4 regions of the Comamonas sp. lk genome follow, and region 3 is predicted to be linked to each of the others. Evidence: predicted binding sites of a transcription regulator. Region 3 holds the regulator's gene; each other region holds the start of a gene.

The links. Region 3 encodes FNR, which switches genes on or off when oxygen is low (the NO sensors DNR and NnrR bind a similar motif). Its sites were predicted from a motif close to TTGATNNNNATCAA; they were not measured.
Region 1: EAO39_RS13420 (universal stress protein) is a predicted target of FNR. The motif match lies at 2,135-2,148, and genes of this name have one in related genera.
Region 2: EAO39_RS02280 (hemerythrin domain-containing protein) is a predicted target of FNR. The motif match lies at 1,122-1,135, and genes of this name have one in related genera.
Region 4: dsrO (sulfate reduction electron transfer complex DsrMKJOP subunit DsrO) is a predicted target of FNR. The motif match lies at 1,139-1,152, and genes of this name have one in related genera.

What each region holds. Positions count from the first base shown of each region.
Region 1 covers NZ_UOOB01000001.1:2,952,849-2,956,219, forward strand. Annotated here, with positions in the region: gene EAO39_RS22620 (hypothetical protein) at 129-266, opposite strand; gene EAO39_RS13415 (tripartite tricarboxylate transporter substrate binding protein) at 460-1,437, shown strand; gene EAO39_RS13420 (universal stress protein) at 1,601-2,038, opposite strand; gene EAO39_RS13425 (hypothetical protein) at 2,177-2,566, opposite strand; gene EAO39_RS13430 (2OG-Fe dioxygenase family protein) at 2,843-3,371, opposite strand, start outside.
Region 2 covers NZ_UOOB01000001.1:507,543-510,913, forward strand. Annotated here, with positions in the region: gene EAO39_RS02270 (MlaD family protein) at 1-338, shown strand, start outside; gene EAO39_RS02275 (ABC-type transport auxiliary lipoprotein family protein) at 359-1,045, shown strand; gene EAO39_RS02280 (hemerythrin domain-containing protein) at 1,200-1,697, shown strand; gene EAO39_RS02285 (MarC family protein) at 1,720-2,367, opposite strand; partial or broken gene EAO39_RS22815 (NAD(P)-dependent oxidoreductase) at 2,367-2,468, opposite strand; gene EAO39_RS02295 (dienelactone hydrolase family protein) at 2,718-3,371, shown strand, end outside.
Region 3 covers NZ_UOOB01000001.1:2,244,690-2,248,060, reverse strand. Annotated here, with positions in the region: gene hemN (oxygen-independent coproporphyrinogen III oxidase) at 1-1,050, opposite strand, end outside; gene fnr (fumarate/nitrate reduction transcriptional regulator Fnr) at 1,312-2,034, shown strand; gene EAO39_RS10330 (hypothetical protein) at 2,100-2,351, opposite strand; gene EAO39_RS10325 (FixH family protein) at 2,559-2,870, opposite strand; gene ccoG (cytochrome c oxidase accessory protein CcoG) at 2,933-3,371, opposite strand, start outside.
Region 4 covers NZ_UOOB01000001.1:2,873,437-2,876,807, forward strand. Annotated here, with positions in the region: gene EAO39_RS13105 (MBL fold metallo-hydrolase) at 1-1,021, shown strand, start outside; gene dsrO (sulfate reduction electron transfer complex DsrMKJOP subunit DsrO) at 1,269-2,138, shown strand; gene nrfD (NrfD/PsrC family molybdoenzyme membrane anchor subunit) at 2,151-3,197, shown strand; gene EAO39_RS13120 (tetrathionate reductase subunit A) at 3,303-3,371, shown strand, end outside.

The sequences.
Region 1 (3,371 bases), 710 kb from region 3:
AAAACTCAGGACTGGTGCCATTGCTTCAGACCGCGGAAAAACGCCACGCAAACCCATGGCCCAACTATTGCGCCCGCCAAGCCATGGCGGGCATGGAGCCATGGCAGAATGTTTCACCTGTTCCTGAGTTACAGGTTCATGCGCACTCCGCGCCCGTGGGCCACATCGGCAGCGACACCCGATCGGTACGCTGCCTCCGTGCAAGCCATGCAGCCACCCTGCACGGCACCGCGCGCGAATGCCATCCAGCCATGCCAGTACCGCATGCGCTGGTCTCGTCGGTAAAGACAAATACCCATTGATGGCGGAACCACCCTCCCCGATCATCGAAAAGCCCACCTTCCGTGACCCTGGCCCCTGGCATCGATGCCAAGGCTGCCAGCCGCGACAACGCAGGCCCCGGCCAAAAGCCGAGCGCCCCATGCCGCACACCCGATTCGTCTCTGGAGTTTCTTTTTCATGTTTCGCCAACTGATCACCTGCACCGCTGCTGCGGCCACCGCCGCTTTGAGCTTTACCGCCGCTGCACAAGCCACCGACTACCCCAACAAGCCCATACGCATGATCGTGCCCTTCCCTCCAGGCGGAGGCACCGACATCCTCTCGCGCGTGATCGCCAACAAGCTCACGGAAGTCAGCCACTGGACCGTGGTGCCCGACAACCGCGCCGGCGCGGGCGGCACCATAGGCATCACCGAAGCCGTCAAAGCCGCCCCCACGGGCTATGACATGGTGATGGGCCAAAAAGACAATGTGGTGCTCGGCCCCTATCTGTACAAAAGCCTGCCCTGGAACCCGCTCAAGGATCTGACGCCTGTGGCCCATGTAGCCTACACGCCCATCGTGATCGCCACGGCCGCCAACTCGCCCTACAAGACACTGGCCGACGTGATTGCTGCGGCCAAGCAGCATCCGGCCAAGGTCACCTACGGCTCACCGGGCAATGGCACCAGCATCCACCTGGCCGGTGTGATGCTGGAAAAAGCCGCAGGCATTCAGCTGACCCATGTGCCCTACAAGGGCTCCAACCCCGCCATGATGGACGCACTGGCCGGCAATGTGGAACTGCTGGTGTCTTCCGTGCCCTCGGCCATAGGCCAGATCAAATCGGGCAAGCTGCGCGCCATTGCCGTGACTTCGGCCACCCGCTCCACCTCGCTGCCCGATACGCCCACGTTGGCCGAATCCGGCCTCAAGGGCTTTAACGTCAGCACCTGGTACGGCATCTTCATGCCCAAGAACACACCGGCTGCCGTGGTGACCAAGGTGAACGCCGAAGTCAACAAGCTGCTGGCCATGCCCGAAGTCAAGGAAGCCATCCAGACCCAGGGGGCCGAACCCCAGGCCATGACGGTGCAAGCTTTTGACAAGTTCTTCCAGGCAGACTTCAAGGCCAACAAGGCGATTGTCGAGGCCTCGGGCGCAACGATTCAATGACCCCCTGAGCGGCTTTGCCGCTTCCCCCTAGAGGGGGACGACAGCCTCGCTGCGGGGCGGCCCTTGCTTGCTGTCTCTTTGTTGGGACGTGCTTGATTTAAGGTCGTTAGCTGTAATGCAAAAGACCTCCTCCTGGAGGTCTTTGTTTTTGAGCTGTTCTTGTTTATTCGCGCACGACCAGCACCGGGATTTTAACGGCGCCCAGCACGCGCTGGGTGACGCTGCCCAGCATCAACTTTTCCAGGCCGCGCTTGCCTTGCGAGCCCATGACGATGAGATCGGCGCCCGAGGTTTCCATGGCGCGTACCACACCTTCGTGCACGGCATGGCCCTCGCCTACAACGGTGGAGACGGCCACACCGGCTTCATCCATGATGGCCTTGACGGCATCCAGCGTGGCATTGGCCTCGGCCGTGGCTGCGCTCAGGTATTGGGACTGGCCATAAGCAAAATCCGCGCCCACGCCGGTAAACGGATAGGGATCGACCACGTAGACCGCCGTGATGGCGCTGCCAAAGACCTTGGACAGCTCTGCCGCCTTGCGCGCTGCCAGCAGCGCGGGCTTGGAGCCGTCAACCGGCACCAGGATGTGATTGAACATGGACATGGGCTTCTCCTTTAGGGGTTCGGACGGCATGCAAGTGAGCAGATGCCGTGATGGGATGCATTCAGTCTGCCTTCATCATGCCTCAGCGTGTTGACCTAAATCAACCCTGAAGTCCCGCCCCTCAGGCGCCCATCAGATGCAGACGTGAGCCGCCTTGTATTCGTAGCATTTGTCCAGCAGCTTGTCGGACTTGTCGGTGATCGTGATGCGCGAGCCATCCGGGCGCAGCAGCGAGACATGCTTGAAGGCCGGCTCATCAGGCTTGCTGGAGGCGTCGCGGCGCACAGTCCATTCCTCCTGCACGATGCCGCTGGGCATGTCCAGCATCACCGTGATCTGTTGTGTATCGTCCGACAGGCGTATGCACCTGGCATCGTTCATGGCCACCACGGCCCCAGCAGGCGCCGCCAGACCATAAGGGCAATCCTGCACGCCGCGAATCGGCACGGTCACGTTATCCATGGTGATTTCCAGACCGTTGCGGAAATAGATGGTCGGCTCCTTGATATGGGCCTGCGGCAAAGGATTTTCGGCAGGGGAACAAGCAACTATCGTGACAAGAGCGGTCAACGCGGAAAGGCTAAGGGCGGAAAGGCGATGCATACAAAAAAACCACGCCGTTTCGGGCATGGCCTGGGCCAGTTGGTTTTCATTTGTTGGATTGCTTGGCGAAGCGTCGATGCAAGCATCTTGCGTCCGCCTGAAGACCCGCATCATGCCGCGTCACGCTCTGCACTTTTGTGCTCTGGAAACGTTACAGTTTTGCTCAAATTTTTAGAACAAAACGCTTCACCTTCATCAGAGCGCCCCGTCCTGCAGGTCCGCGCCTTGAAAAGCACCGCGCCTATAGGTCAACACCAGCGTGTCGCGCACACCACCGGGCTCGGCAGGCTGTATGGGCGTGGTTTCATGAATCATGCGGGCGTCGTCCAGCAGCATGATCGACCAGGGCTCGGTCAGCGTGAAGCGCTGGCCGCTGGGGCCACTGGCTTCGAACACGCGGGTTTCGCCGCCTTTGACGCCTTGGCGGTTCACCAGGATCACGGCCACCAGATCCACGCCGTCGCGGTGGGCGCCTTCCGGCGTGGGCCGGCCAATGCCGTCCGTGGTGTCAATGCGAAACTGGTGCGACTCCACAAACCAGCGCTGCTGGCCTGTGCTGCCGAACACCTGGTCACTGAGCTCGGCCAGCTTTTGCAGCATCAGCGCCCACACCGGGCTTTGCGTGGTGGCCGCATGCATGGGATCGAACATGCGCTGCATGCCGCCGTGCAACGCGTTGTACTCCACCGGCTGCCAGTGCGCACGGTGGGGCACCTGCTGCAAG
Region 2 (3,371 bases), 1.7 Mb from region 3:
CGCACCAGACGCTGCAATCCCTGAGCAAGGCCAGCGATGCGGCCACCGGCGTGGCCACCGAGCTGCAGCAGACGGTGCGCAGGGTCAACGCGCCTGACGGACCGCTGCAGCAGATTGCCCAGGGCACGCAGGCGCTGACCCAGGCCGCCGAGAGCATGGGCCGGGGCACGCTGCCACGGGTGAACAATGCGGCAGACGAAGTCTCCCGTGCTGCACGCACCATGAGCAATGTGGCCAGCCGCTTCAGCGACAACCCGCAAGCCGTGATCTACGGTGCCGGCGCTGGCATGCCCGGACCCGGCGAGCCCGGCTTTGCCGCACCTGCCGCCAGCCGCTGAATCAGGAACAAGGAATCGTGATGGCATTGCAAAACACTTCAATCTTCGGCCGCCGGCTGCTGGGCGCTTTCGGCGCGGCCGGTCTGGTGCTGGCGCTGGCCGCCTGCTCCGGCCTGCCCACGGCTCCCATCCAGCCCGTGCGTTACGACCTGGGGCTGGCCGATCTGGGTGCGCAGCCTGCCAGTGCGGCGGCACCCGCTACGGCGCTGACGCCGCTGGTGCTGGCCGAGGTCCAGACTCCGGGCTTGCCCGACGGCACGACGGCCATGTTCTACCGTCTGAACTATGCGGACAGCCAGCAGCTGCGCGCCTATCAGAATGCGCGTTGGGGCCTGCCACCGGCCCAGATGATGGAGCAGCGCCTGCGCATCCGTTTGGGTCAGGAGCGCCCCATCCTCACCGAAAAAGACAATGTCAGCGCCACGGTGAGCGACAAGCGCACGATTGGCGTGCTGCGCGTGGAGATCGATGAGTTCAGCCAGGTGTTCGACAGTGCGCAGACCAGCCAGGCCGTGGTGCGCTTGCGTGCCAGCCTGATAGGCCGAGCCAGCGGCGGCGCAGGAAATGCCTTGCTGAGCCAGAAGGTTTTTACGGCCCAGACGCCGGCCGCCTCCAATGATGCAGCGGGCGGCGCCCAGGCCATGGCCCGCAGCGTGGACGATGTCACCGCCCAGGTCAGCCGCTGGTTGCAGGGCTACGGGCGCTGAGCGTCGTTGCACTTCTCGATCAAGCCCTGCCATGCAGGGCTTTTTTGATCCGTTTCGGGCATGGCGCGCGGCTTTGCTGATGTGGGTCAATGGCCGCCGGGTCGGTATTTCCTAAGCTGCGATGACCTGCCAACCGCAACGCAAAGGAATCGCTATGGCCAGCCTGGAATGGACGCCCGCTCTCGTTTTGGATCTGCCTGTCATGGATGCCGTGCATGAGGAGTTCGTGGCCTTGCTGGCGCAGGTGGAAGCTGCCGACGATGCGCAGCTGCCGGCGCTGTGGGAGGCGTTGATCGCGCATACCCAGCATCACTTCGATCAGGAAGATCGCTGGATGCAGACCACCGGCTTTGCTACGGGCAACTGCCATAGCCAGCAGCACAAGGTGGTGCTGGCCGTCATGCGCGAAGGCGCTGTCAAGGGCGCGCAAGGCGATCTGGCAAGCATCCGCCACATGGCGGCCGAGCTGGGCCCCTGGTTCAGCCACCATGCGCAAAACATGGATGCGGCCCTGGCCCTGCATATGCGCAGCACGGGCTTTGATCCCGTCACGGGACAGTTGCTGACGCCCGAAGCCCTGCCTGCGGAGCTGATCACCGGCTGTGGCGGAGCCTGCGGTAGCGCAGAACGCCAGGTAGCGCATACCGCATAAACAAGCGCGCCCCCTTAGTAGCTCAGGGGTAGATCGCAGGTGAGGCCAGGATGGGGAAGATCTTGATCAGACCGCCGGCCATCACCTCGATTGCCAGGGCGGCCAGAATCAGGCCCATCAGCCGGGTCATCACGTTGATGCCGGTCTTGCCCAGCACGCGGGCAATCGGATCGGCCAGCGAAAAGCAGATCACCACGGCCAGCGCCACCACCACGCCATAGCCCACCAGCGAGATGTGCTGCCAGACGGTGCGGGCCTGGTCGGCATAGATCACCACCGTGGACATGGCGGCCGGTCCGGTCAACAGCGGAATGGTCAGCGGCACGACGGCAATGCTGTTGCCCATGGCGGCTTTTTCCACGCCGGCCTCCAGCGTGGAGTTGTTCGGCCGCTCTTCGGCCGGGCGTGCATTGAGCATGTTCATGGCGCTGAGCAGCAGCAGCAGGCCGCCGCCCACCTGAAAGCTTTGCAGCGAGATATTGAAGAACTGCAGGATTTGCAGGCCCAGCAGGGCGCAGACGGCAATCACGCAAAACGCGGCAAAGGCGGCGGTGCGAATGGTCTGCCGGCGCTGTTGCGGGCTCAGGCCCTCGGTGTAGTGGATGAAGAACGGAACAATGGCCAGCGGGTTGATGATGGCGACCAGCGTAATCAGCGGCTTGAGATCCATTAGAGATTGCCTCCGGAAATTTCGATCAGACTGCCTGTGGTGTAGTGTGAGCCATCGCCCATCAGCCACACGATTGCATCGGCCACCTCCTGGGCCAGGCCCAGGGTCAGCACATCCCAGCCTTGTGCTGCGGCTAGCAAGGCGGTGGCCGCTCCTATGCCGCGGCTGCCGCCGGTGATGAGGGCAACTTTTCGTCGGGAGGCTTTGCTCTCCATGAACACTCCTGTGAAAAAATGGCCGGATCGCCGGCGCGCAGCAGCCATTACAGCACCCAGCTTGCCGACATGGGTGAAACAGGCTGCGAACGCACGCCGGACGTGCGACTTGTGCAACGAAAAGAGGAGCTTGATATGGGTAGTTTTGTGGAATTGACAGCCGTGGATGGCGCAAAAACGCCGGCTTATGTGGCTCTGCCAGAAGGCAAGCCGCGTGGCGCCATCGTGGTGCTGCAAGAGATTTTTGGCGTGAACAGCCATATCCGTTCGGTGGCCGACCGCTATGCCGCCGAGGGCTATGTAGCCGTGGCTCCCGCCATGTTTGCCCGCGTGCAAGCCGATGTGGACCTGGGCTACACCGAAGACGATATGCAGCAGGGCTTTGCCCTCAAGGGTGCGGTGGAGGCCTTGCCCGCTCCCGGCGTGCTGCGCGATGTGGAAGCGGCCGTGGCCCATGCGGCCACGCTGGTGCCCGGCGGCAAGATTGGCGTGGTGGGTTTTTGCTGGGGCGGACTGATGACCTGGCGCTCGGCCTGCGAGCTGGCCAGCATCTCGGCGGCGGTCTGCTATTACGGCGGGGGCATGACGAGCGAGCTGGAAGCCAGCCGCCAGGCGCTGTGCCCGGTGCTAGCCCACTTCGGTACGCTGGATCACTACATCTCGCTGGAGTCGGTGCAAGCCTTCAAGCAAGCCCAGCCCAAGGTAGAGGTCCATATCTACGAGGCCGATCACGGCTTCAACTGCGATCTGCGCGGTTCCTACAACGCCACCGCTGCTGCCCAGGCCAAG
Region 3 (3,371 bases):
GTAATACTCCTCCAGGGTTTTGGCGTTCTGGCTGTAGCTCGCCCCCACCTTGCCGATGGCCGACACACCCAGCGCAATCAGATCGCAATCGGGTTGCGTGCTATAGCCTTGGAAGTTGCGGTGCAAGCGCCCCTGGCGCTTGGCAATCGCCAGGGAATCATCGGGCAGGGCAAAGTGATCCATGCCCACATAGACATAACCCCCGTCCATAAAGGCATCAATGGCTCCCGAGAGCATATTGAGCTTGTCCTGGCCCATGGGTAAATCCGCAGACTCGATGCGCCGCTGGGGCTTGAACCGCTCGGGCAGGTGGGCATAGGCATACAGGGCGATGCGATCCGGGCGCAGTTCGTTGACCTGGGCCAGCGTGCGCGCAAACGACTGCGGGGTTTGCTTGGGCAGACCGTAAATCAGGTCCACATTGATGGAGGCAAAGCCCAGTTCGCGCGCCTTTTGCACCAGGGCAAAAACCTGCTCGGCAGGTTGTTCACGGTGCACGGCTTTCTGTACCGCGGGGTCGAAATCCTGAACCCCGAAGCTCAGGCGATTGAAGCCCAGCTCCTTGAGCACGGCCAGGCGCTCATTCGTCACGGTGCGCGGATCTACTTCTATCGAGTACTCCCCACCCGCTTCGAGCTTGAAATGCTCACGCATCAAGTCCATAAGCCGGGCCAGTTCGGCATCGGAAAAAAACGTGGGCGTGCCGCCGCCCAGATGCAGCTGGCTGACCGCCTGTCCCTTGCCGCAGTGCTCGGTATGCAAGGCCACTTCACGCGCCAGATAGTCAAGATACTGGGCCGCTTTCTCGTGGTGCTTGGTCACGATCTTGTTGCAGGCACAGTAGTAGCACAGCGACTCGCAAAATGGCACATGCACATACAGCGAAAGCGGCAGCGCCCTCGCTGCGCAGTGGGTCTTGCGTTGCTGGAGCGCCAGGATGTAGTCCTCGGTGCCGAAAGCCTCTACAAAACGGTCGGCTGTTGGAAATGATGTGTAGCGTGGTCCAGGAACATCAAATCGACTCAGTAGCTCGGGCGTAACAGCGGTCATAACGTGAATGTCAGGATGCGCTCACATTGGCGGATGACAGCTTGTTTCCTGATGGGCAGGATTTCTGGCAACTGCAACCGCAATGAACTCGCACACATTGATTGAAGGAATGATTGCAATGTGCCCCAAGCCAAACACATCAGCCTTGATGGATATCAAGAAATGCCAAGGCAACAGCTGCGACAATTTGATCCATCTCATCACTCACCAAGAGGTCACAGATAGTCCAGGCCCACCGGCTTGCACCATCCCTGCTTACCCATGAATCTTCAGACCATCAAAGCAAGCTGCTCCAACTGCAATCTGCGCGAACTGTGCATGCCCATGGGCCTGGACGATGAACAGATGGAGCGTATTGATGAGATCGTGGCGACACGCCGCAAAGTCAAACGCGGTGGTCTGCTGTTTCGCAATGGCGAAGGTTTCACTTCGCTGTATGCCATTCGCACCGGCTTTTTCAAGACCTGCGTCGCCACCGAGGACGGCCGCGATCAGGTGACCGGCTTTCAGATGGCGGGCGAGATCATAGGCCTTGACGGCATCGTCAACGACCACCACACCTGCGACGCGGTGGCACTGGAAGATGCCGAGGTCTGCGTGATGCCGTTTGACAAGCTCGAGCAGCTCTCGCGCGAAGTCACCGCCTTGCAAAATCATGTGCACAAAGTCATGAGCCGCGAGATTGTGCGCGAGCACGGTGTGATGCTGCTGCTGGGCAGCATGCGCGCCGAAGAGCGGTTGGCCGCCTTTGTGCTCAATCTGGTGCAGCGCCTGTCTGCCCGCGGTTTTTCCAAGTCGGAGCTGGTGTTACGAATGACCCGCGAGGAAATCGGCAGCTATCTGGGCCTCAAGCTGGAAACCGTGAGCCGCACCTTCTCCAAGTTTGCCGAAGAAGGCATTGTGGAAGTCAAGCAACGCCATCTGCGCATTCTGGATACGGAGGCGCTCAAGCGCATCGTCAACAGCCAGCAGTGCCACGACTAAGGCACGCCCCACTTCACAATCAAAAAGCCCGCGTCGATGGACGCGGGCTTTCTTCATGGGGCGGCTTACTCAACCAGCGGCTCGGAAGCCATGCCGTGATTGAGCTCCTGCGCGGAGCGCGAAAGCAAGCAGGTGATGTAGCTTGACAACAGGGTCACGCCCCAGAACACAAAGAACGCCAGCGTGCAGACAGCGTTGCGCGACCAGCCCACAGGGCCGATATCGCCGGGATCGACAAAGGCAAAAACTACCATCTCCAGGATTGCCGCCGCCAGAAAAGCCGGCCAGGCAATCCACTTCCAGCGTTGAGCGAGCATGCTGCGTCTCCTTGGGCTGTGTCATCGGTGCAAAACATTTTGCACAAACAGCCATGGAATGCGCCCCCGCAAACCCTTGGATTGCCGCAAACAGCGGGCAAGCCTAGGCAGGTGAAACCCGAATTACTATTTATTTAATAGCTATCAACGCTTCATACATATGGGCTACAGATCGAAAATGCTTTGAATTCACCGAAAAACAAGCATTTAGCGGTCCGTGGGGTGGTCCTTGGCCGGAGTAGCGGCGTGATTGCGGCCCGTCACGGCAGGCGCCAGACTTTTTTGCGACTCTTCCAGGCGCTTGTTGATCTCGATACCGTGCTGGTAGTAATCCGGGTCAATGACGGGATCGGGCGCACTGATGGCGATATAGGCCGTCACAAAGCCGGCCACCACCACGATGGCCGGTCCGGCAACAACCAGCCAGACATGAGGAAACTTCCACCAGGGCTTGCCGTCTTCGGCGTGAACCGGCTTGGCAGCGCGCCCGGCAGGGGCAGAAACAGGACTAGAAGACATGGCAAAACCTCTTTGATCAATCTGCCGCAAGCGCCTGCGAGGCGGCTGCGGCATTCATATTGTTAACGCGGCACCAGAAACACGGCTTTTTCAGACGTGCGCCCTGCACCAGCGGTCACGGCATCCACATTGAAGTACACGGTATGCGAGCCCGGCGCTGCCGATCCATAGGGAATCTGCAGACCCACGGGCACGCCGCGTGTCTCCGCCGGCCCGACCACAACCTCATCTTCAAGCACCACCTCCAGGCCATCCAGTCCCGTGGCCGTGATGCGATAGCGCTGCTCCTGCTCGGTGGCATTCATGATCTGCAAGCGGTAGACATTCTCCAGCTTGCCGCCGGCCACAATGCGCGACAGCGAGGCACGGTCGCGAATCACATTGAGCTTGAGCGGCTCGCGCATGATCAGGCTGCCTATCATGGCCGCGCTCAGACCCAGCAACACCACCGTGTAGATCAGCACCCGCGGCCGGAATACTCTGCGGATGATCTGCGCCTGC
Region 4 (3,371 bases), 630 kb from region 3:
CGCCTCGCCCCAGTTTGCCCAGGGTCGCTTTCACAATCTGCAGCCCCGCCCGGCCGATTCGCCAAAGATCGGTGCGCGGCTGTATTGGGATTTCTTCTTCAACAAGCCCGCCAACTCCGAGCCTGCACAGGCTTTGCCCGTGCTGCCGCTCAACCGCTTGTTGCTGCTGCAAGCCCCCGAGCGCAGCCTGTACCGCTTAGGCCATTCCACCTTGCTGATGAAGCTGCGCGGCGGCTGGTGGCTGACGGACCCGGTATTTGCCCAGCGCGCGTCGCCGCTGTCCTTCATGGGCCCCAAGCGCTTTCATGCACCGCCCATCGCACTGGCCGACCTGCCCAGGATTCGCGGCGTCATCCTCTCGCACGACCATTACGACCATCTGGACCGGGACGCCGTTTTGGCACTTGCGCCCCAGGTCGAGGTCTTTTTATGCACGCTGGGCGTGGGCGACAGACTGCTGAGCTGGGGCATTCCCGCAGCCAAGATCCAGCAGTACGACTGGTGGCAGGGCACGCAGATCGACGGCCTGCGCTTCACGGCCACGCCTGCCCAGCATTTTTCGGGCCGCAGCCTCAAGGACGGTAACCGCACGCTCTGGGCCTCGTGGGTGATTGAAGACCTGAGCAGCGCGCGCGGGCTGCGTGTTTTCTTCAGCGGCGACAGCGGCTACTTTGACGGCTTTGCCGAAATCGGCCGCCGCTTTGGCCCCTTCGATCTCACGCTGATGGAAACCGGCGCCTACAACGAGCACTGGCCTTATGTGCACATGCTGCCCGAGCAAACCGTGCAAGCCCATATCGACCTGCAAGGCCGCTGGTTGCTGCCCATACACAACGGTACCTTCAATCTGTCCATGCATGCCTGGTGGGACCCGTTCGAGCGCGTGCATGCCCTGGCCAAAAAACAGAAGCTGCAGCTGACCACGCCCATGATGGGGGAGCGCATCGACCTGGATGCACCCCACCCCGGCTCCCTGTGGTGGCGCGACTGCGCCGATGTGCGCCAGGCAATCCAGCGCTAAAGCGTCCTAGCCCCAGCAACAAGCCCAGCCGCACTGAACGCGGTCTGGGCTTTTTTGCATGGGCGCTTCGGCCAACGCCCGCAATATGCGCATTCCTAGGGATAACCAGCAGGCTGGTTGATACATATCAAGCACCACATTGGTGCAGCTCAATATAGTCAAAAGCACATGAAAAGCTTTTATTTAAAACTTTTTCATGCATAAAAATAGCCGACCCCGGCTGTGCTCGACGATGAAAGCAAGAGCCATGCAGCTTCCCCAAACTCCATCCTCCAATCGCAATCACAACTGCGACTGCAGCGGCCAAAGCGGTAACGACTGCAATCGCGCTTCAAGAGCCGAGGCAGGCGCCCTGCCCCAAGGCGCGCCCTCCTCGGCCAAGCGAGGCTTTCTGCAGGATCTGATTGCCGTGGCCGCCAGCTTTGGCCTGGCGGGTGCGGCCAAAGCCGTCACGCCTGGCAGCGCCAGCTTTCAGCCCCCACGCCGCCCCGGCATGGAAGGCAAGCGCTTTGGCATGCTGGTCGATATGCGCAAATGCATTGGCTGCCAGGCCTGCACGGTGAGCTGCTCGGTAGAGAACCAGCCGCCCATAGGCCAGTTTCGCACCACGGTGCTGCAGTACGAGATCGACCAAGCCGGCAGCAGCGCACCGGCCATGGTCAGCCTGCCGCGCCTGTGCAACCACTGCGACGAGCCACCCTGCGTGCCGGTCTGCCCGGTGCAGGCCACGTTTCAGCGCAGCGACGGCATTGTGCTGGTGGACAACGAGCGCTGCGTGGGCTGCGGCTACTGCGTGCAAGCCTGCCCTTATGACGCGCGCTTTATCAACCATGAGACGCAGACGGCCGACAAATGCACCTTCTGCGAGCACCGGCTTGAAGCCGGGCTGCTGCCCGCCTGTGTGGAGAGCTGCGTGGGCGGAGCACGGGTGATTGGCGATCTGAATGACGCGCACAGCGAGATCAACCAAAGGATCAGCGCGCACAAGGACGAGATCAAGGTGCTCAAGCCCGGCATGAAAACCAAGCCCCATGTGTTCTATATCGGCCTGCCCGATGAATTCGTCAATGGCGTCGATGGTCAGGCGACCGTCCGCCTGGTGGCAGAGCATCTTTAAAGGAGTCCCAGCATGCAAATCATCGAACTCCTGACCCCTGCCTACGAAGCCGCCTGGCTGCCCTGGGCCGTGCAGTATTTCTTTCTGGTCGGCATTGCCACCGGCGCGGCGCTGTTGACCTCGGCCTGCATCTTTGGCCCCGGGCACGGAGCACAAGCCGGTCTGCGCCAGCGCCTGCTGCCCACGGCCGTGCTGTTGCTGGCCGTGAGCGCGGCCTCTGCGCCCGTGGCCCTGCTGGCCGACCTGCACCAGCCCGCACGCTTTTGGCACTTTTACGCCCATCTCACGCCTTGGTCGTGGATGAGCCTGGGCGCGGTGCTGATGCCGGTGTTCGTGCTGCTCAGCCTGCTGATGTGTGCGCTGTGGTGGCTGGGCCAGGCCCGCTGGATGCGCTGGCTGGCGCCGCTGCTGATCGTCTCCACACTCAGCATCGTGGTCTACACCGGAGCGGAAATCATGGCCGTGCGTTCGCGCCCGCTATGGAACACGCTGTGGGTGCCCATCAACCTGGCGCTCAGCGGCTGGCTGGCCACGGTAGGCATGGGCTTTGTGCTGTATCGCTTTCTGCCCCGGCCCTTGCAACCCGATGCCCAGGCGCTGCAAGCCCTGCGCAATCTGGGCCTGTGGCTGGCCACCGGCCTGGTGATTTCCGCGCTGACCTGGGCTCTGGCTGGCATCGCCGGCAACAGCCCCTCGTTCGACATGGCCGTGCGCCTGTTCCGGGAATTTCCCGTCTGGCGTCTCTCCATGCTGGGCTCGGCGCTGTTTGGCGCCGCCGTGGTCGGGGCCCTGCTACGCGGCGAGCGTCGTCTGCACGCCAAGGGCTACACCCTGGTGCTGGGTGCAGGTCTTGCCGCATCGGCCTGGGCCTTCCGCTGGGCCTTGTTTATGGGCGTGCAAGGCGTGCCCAAGTTTGGCGCGGGGCTGTATCTGTACAGCATGCCCCTGGGCGGCGACGGCCTGCTGGGCATGCTGGGCGTGGCCGGTCTGTGCGTGGCCCTGGTGGCCCTGGCGACCTGGGCGCTGGAGCTTTTCCCCCAACGCCAGGCCACCGTCTGAAGCATTTTTTCAAGCCAAATCGGCCTGTACCGCATAACAGAAGAACGGCAGCAGCTATCAAATTAAAAGCATCGCTGCCGCGCACCAGCCCAGAAGAGGCACACCATGACTGACAAGAAACTCACCCCCGAACAATCTCATGATGACGCGGTATCCGACGCCAATGTTGCACGC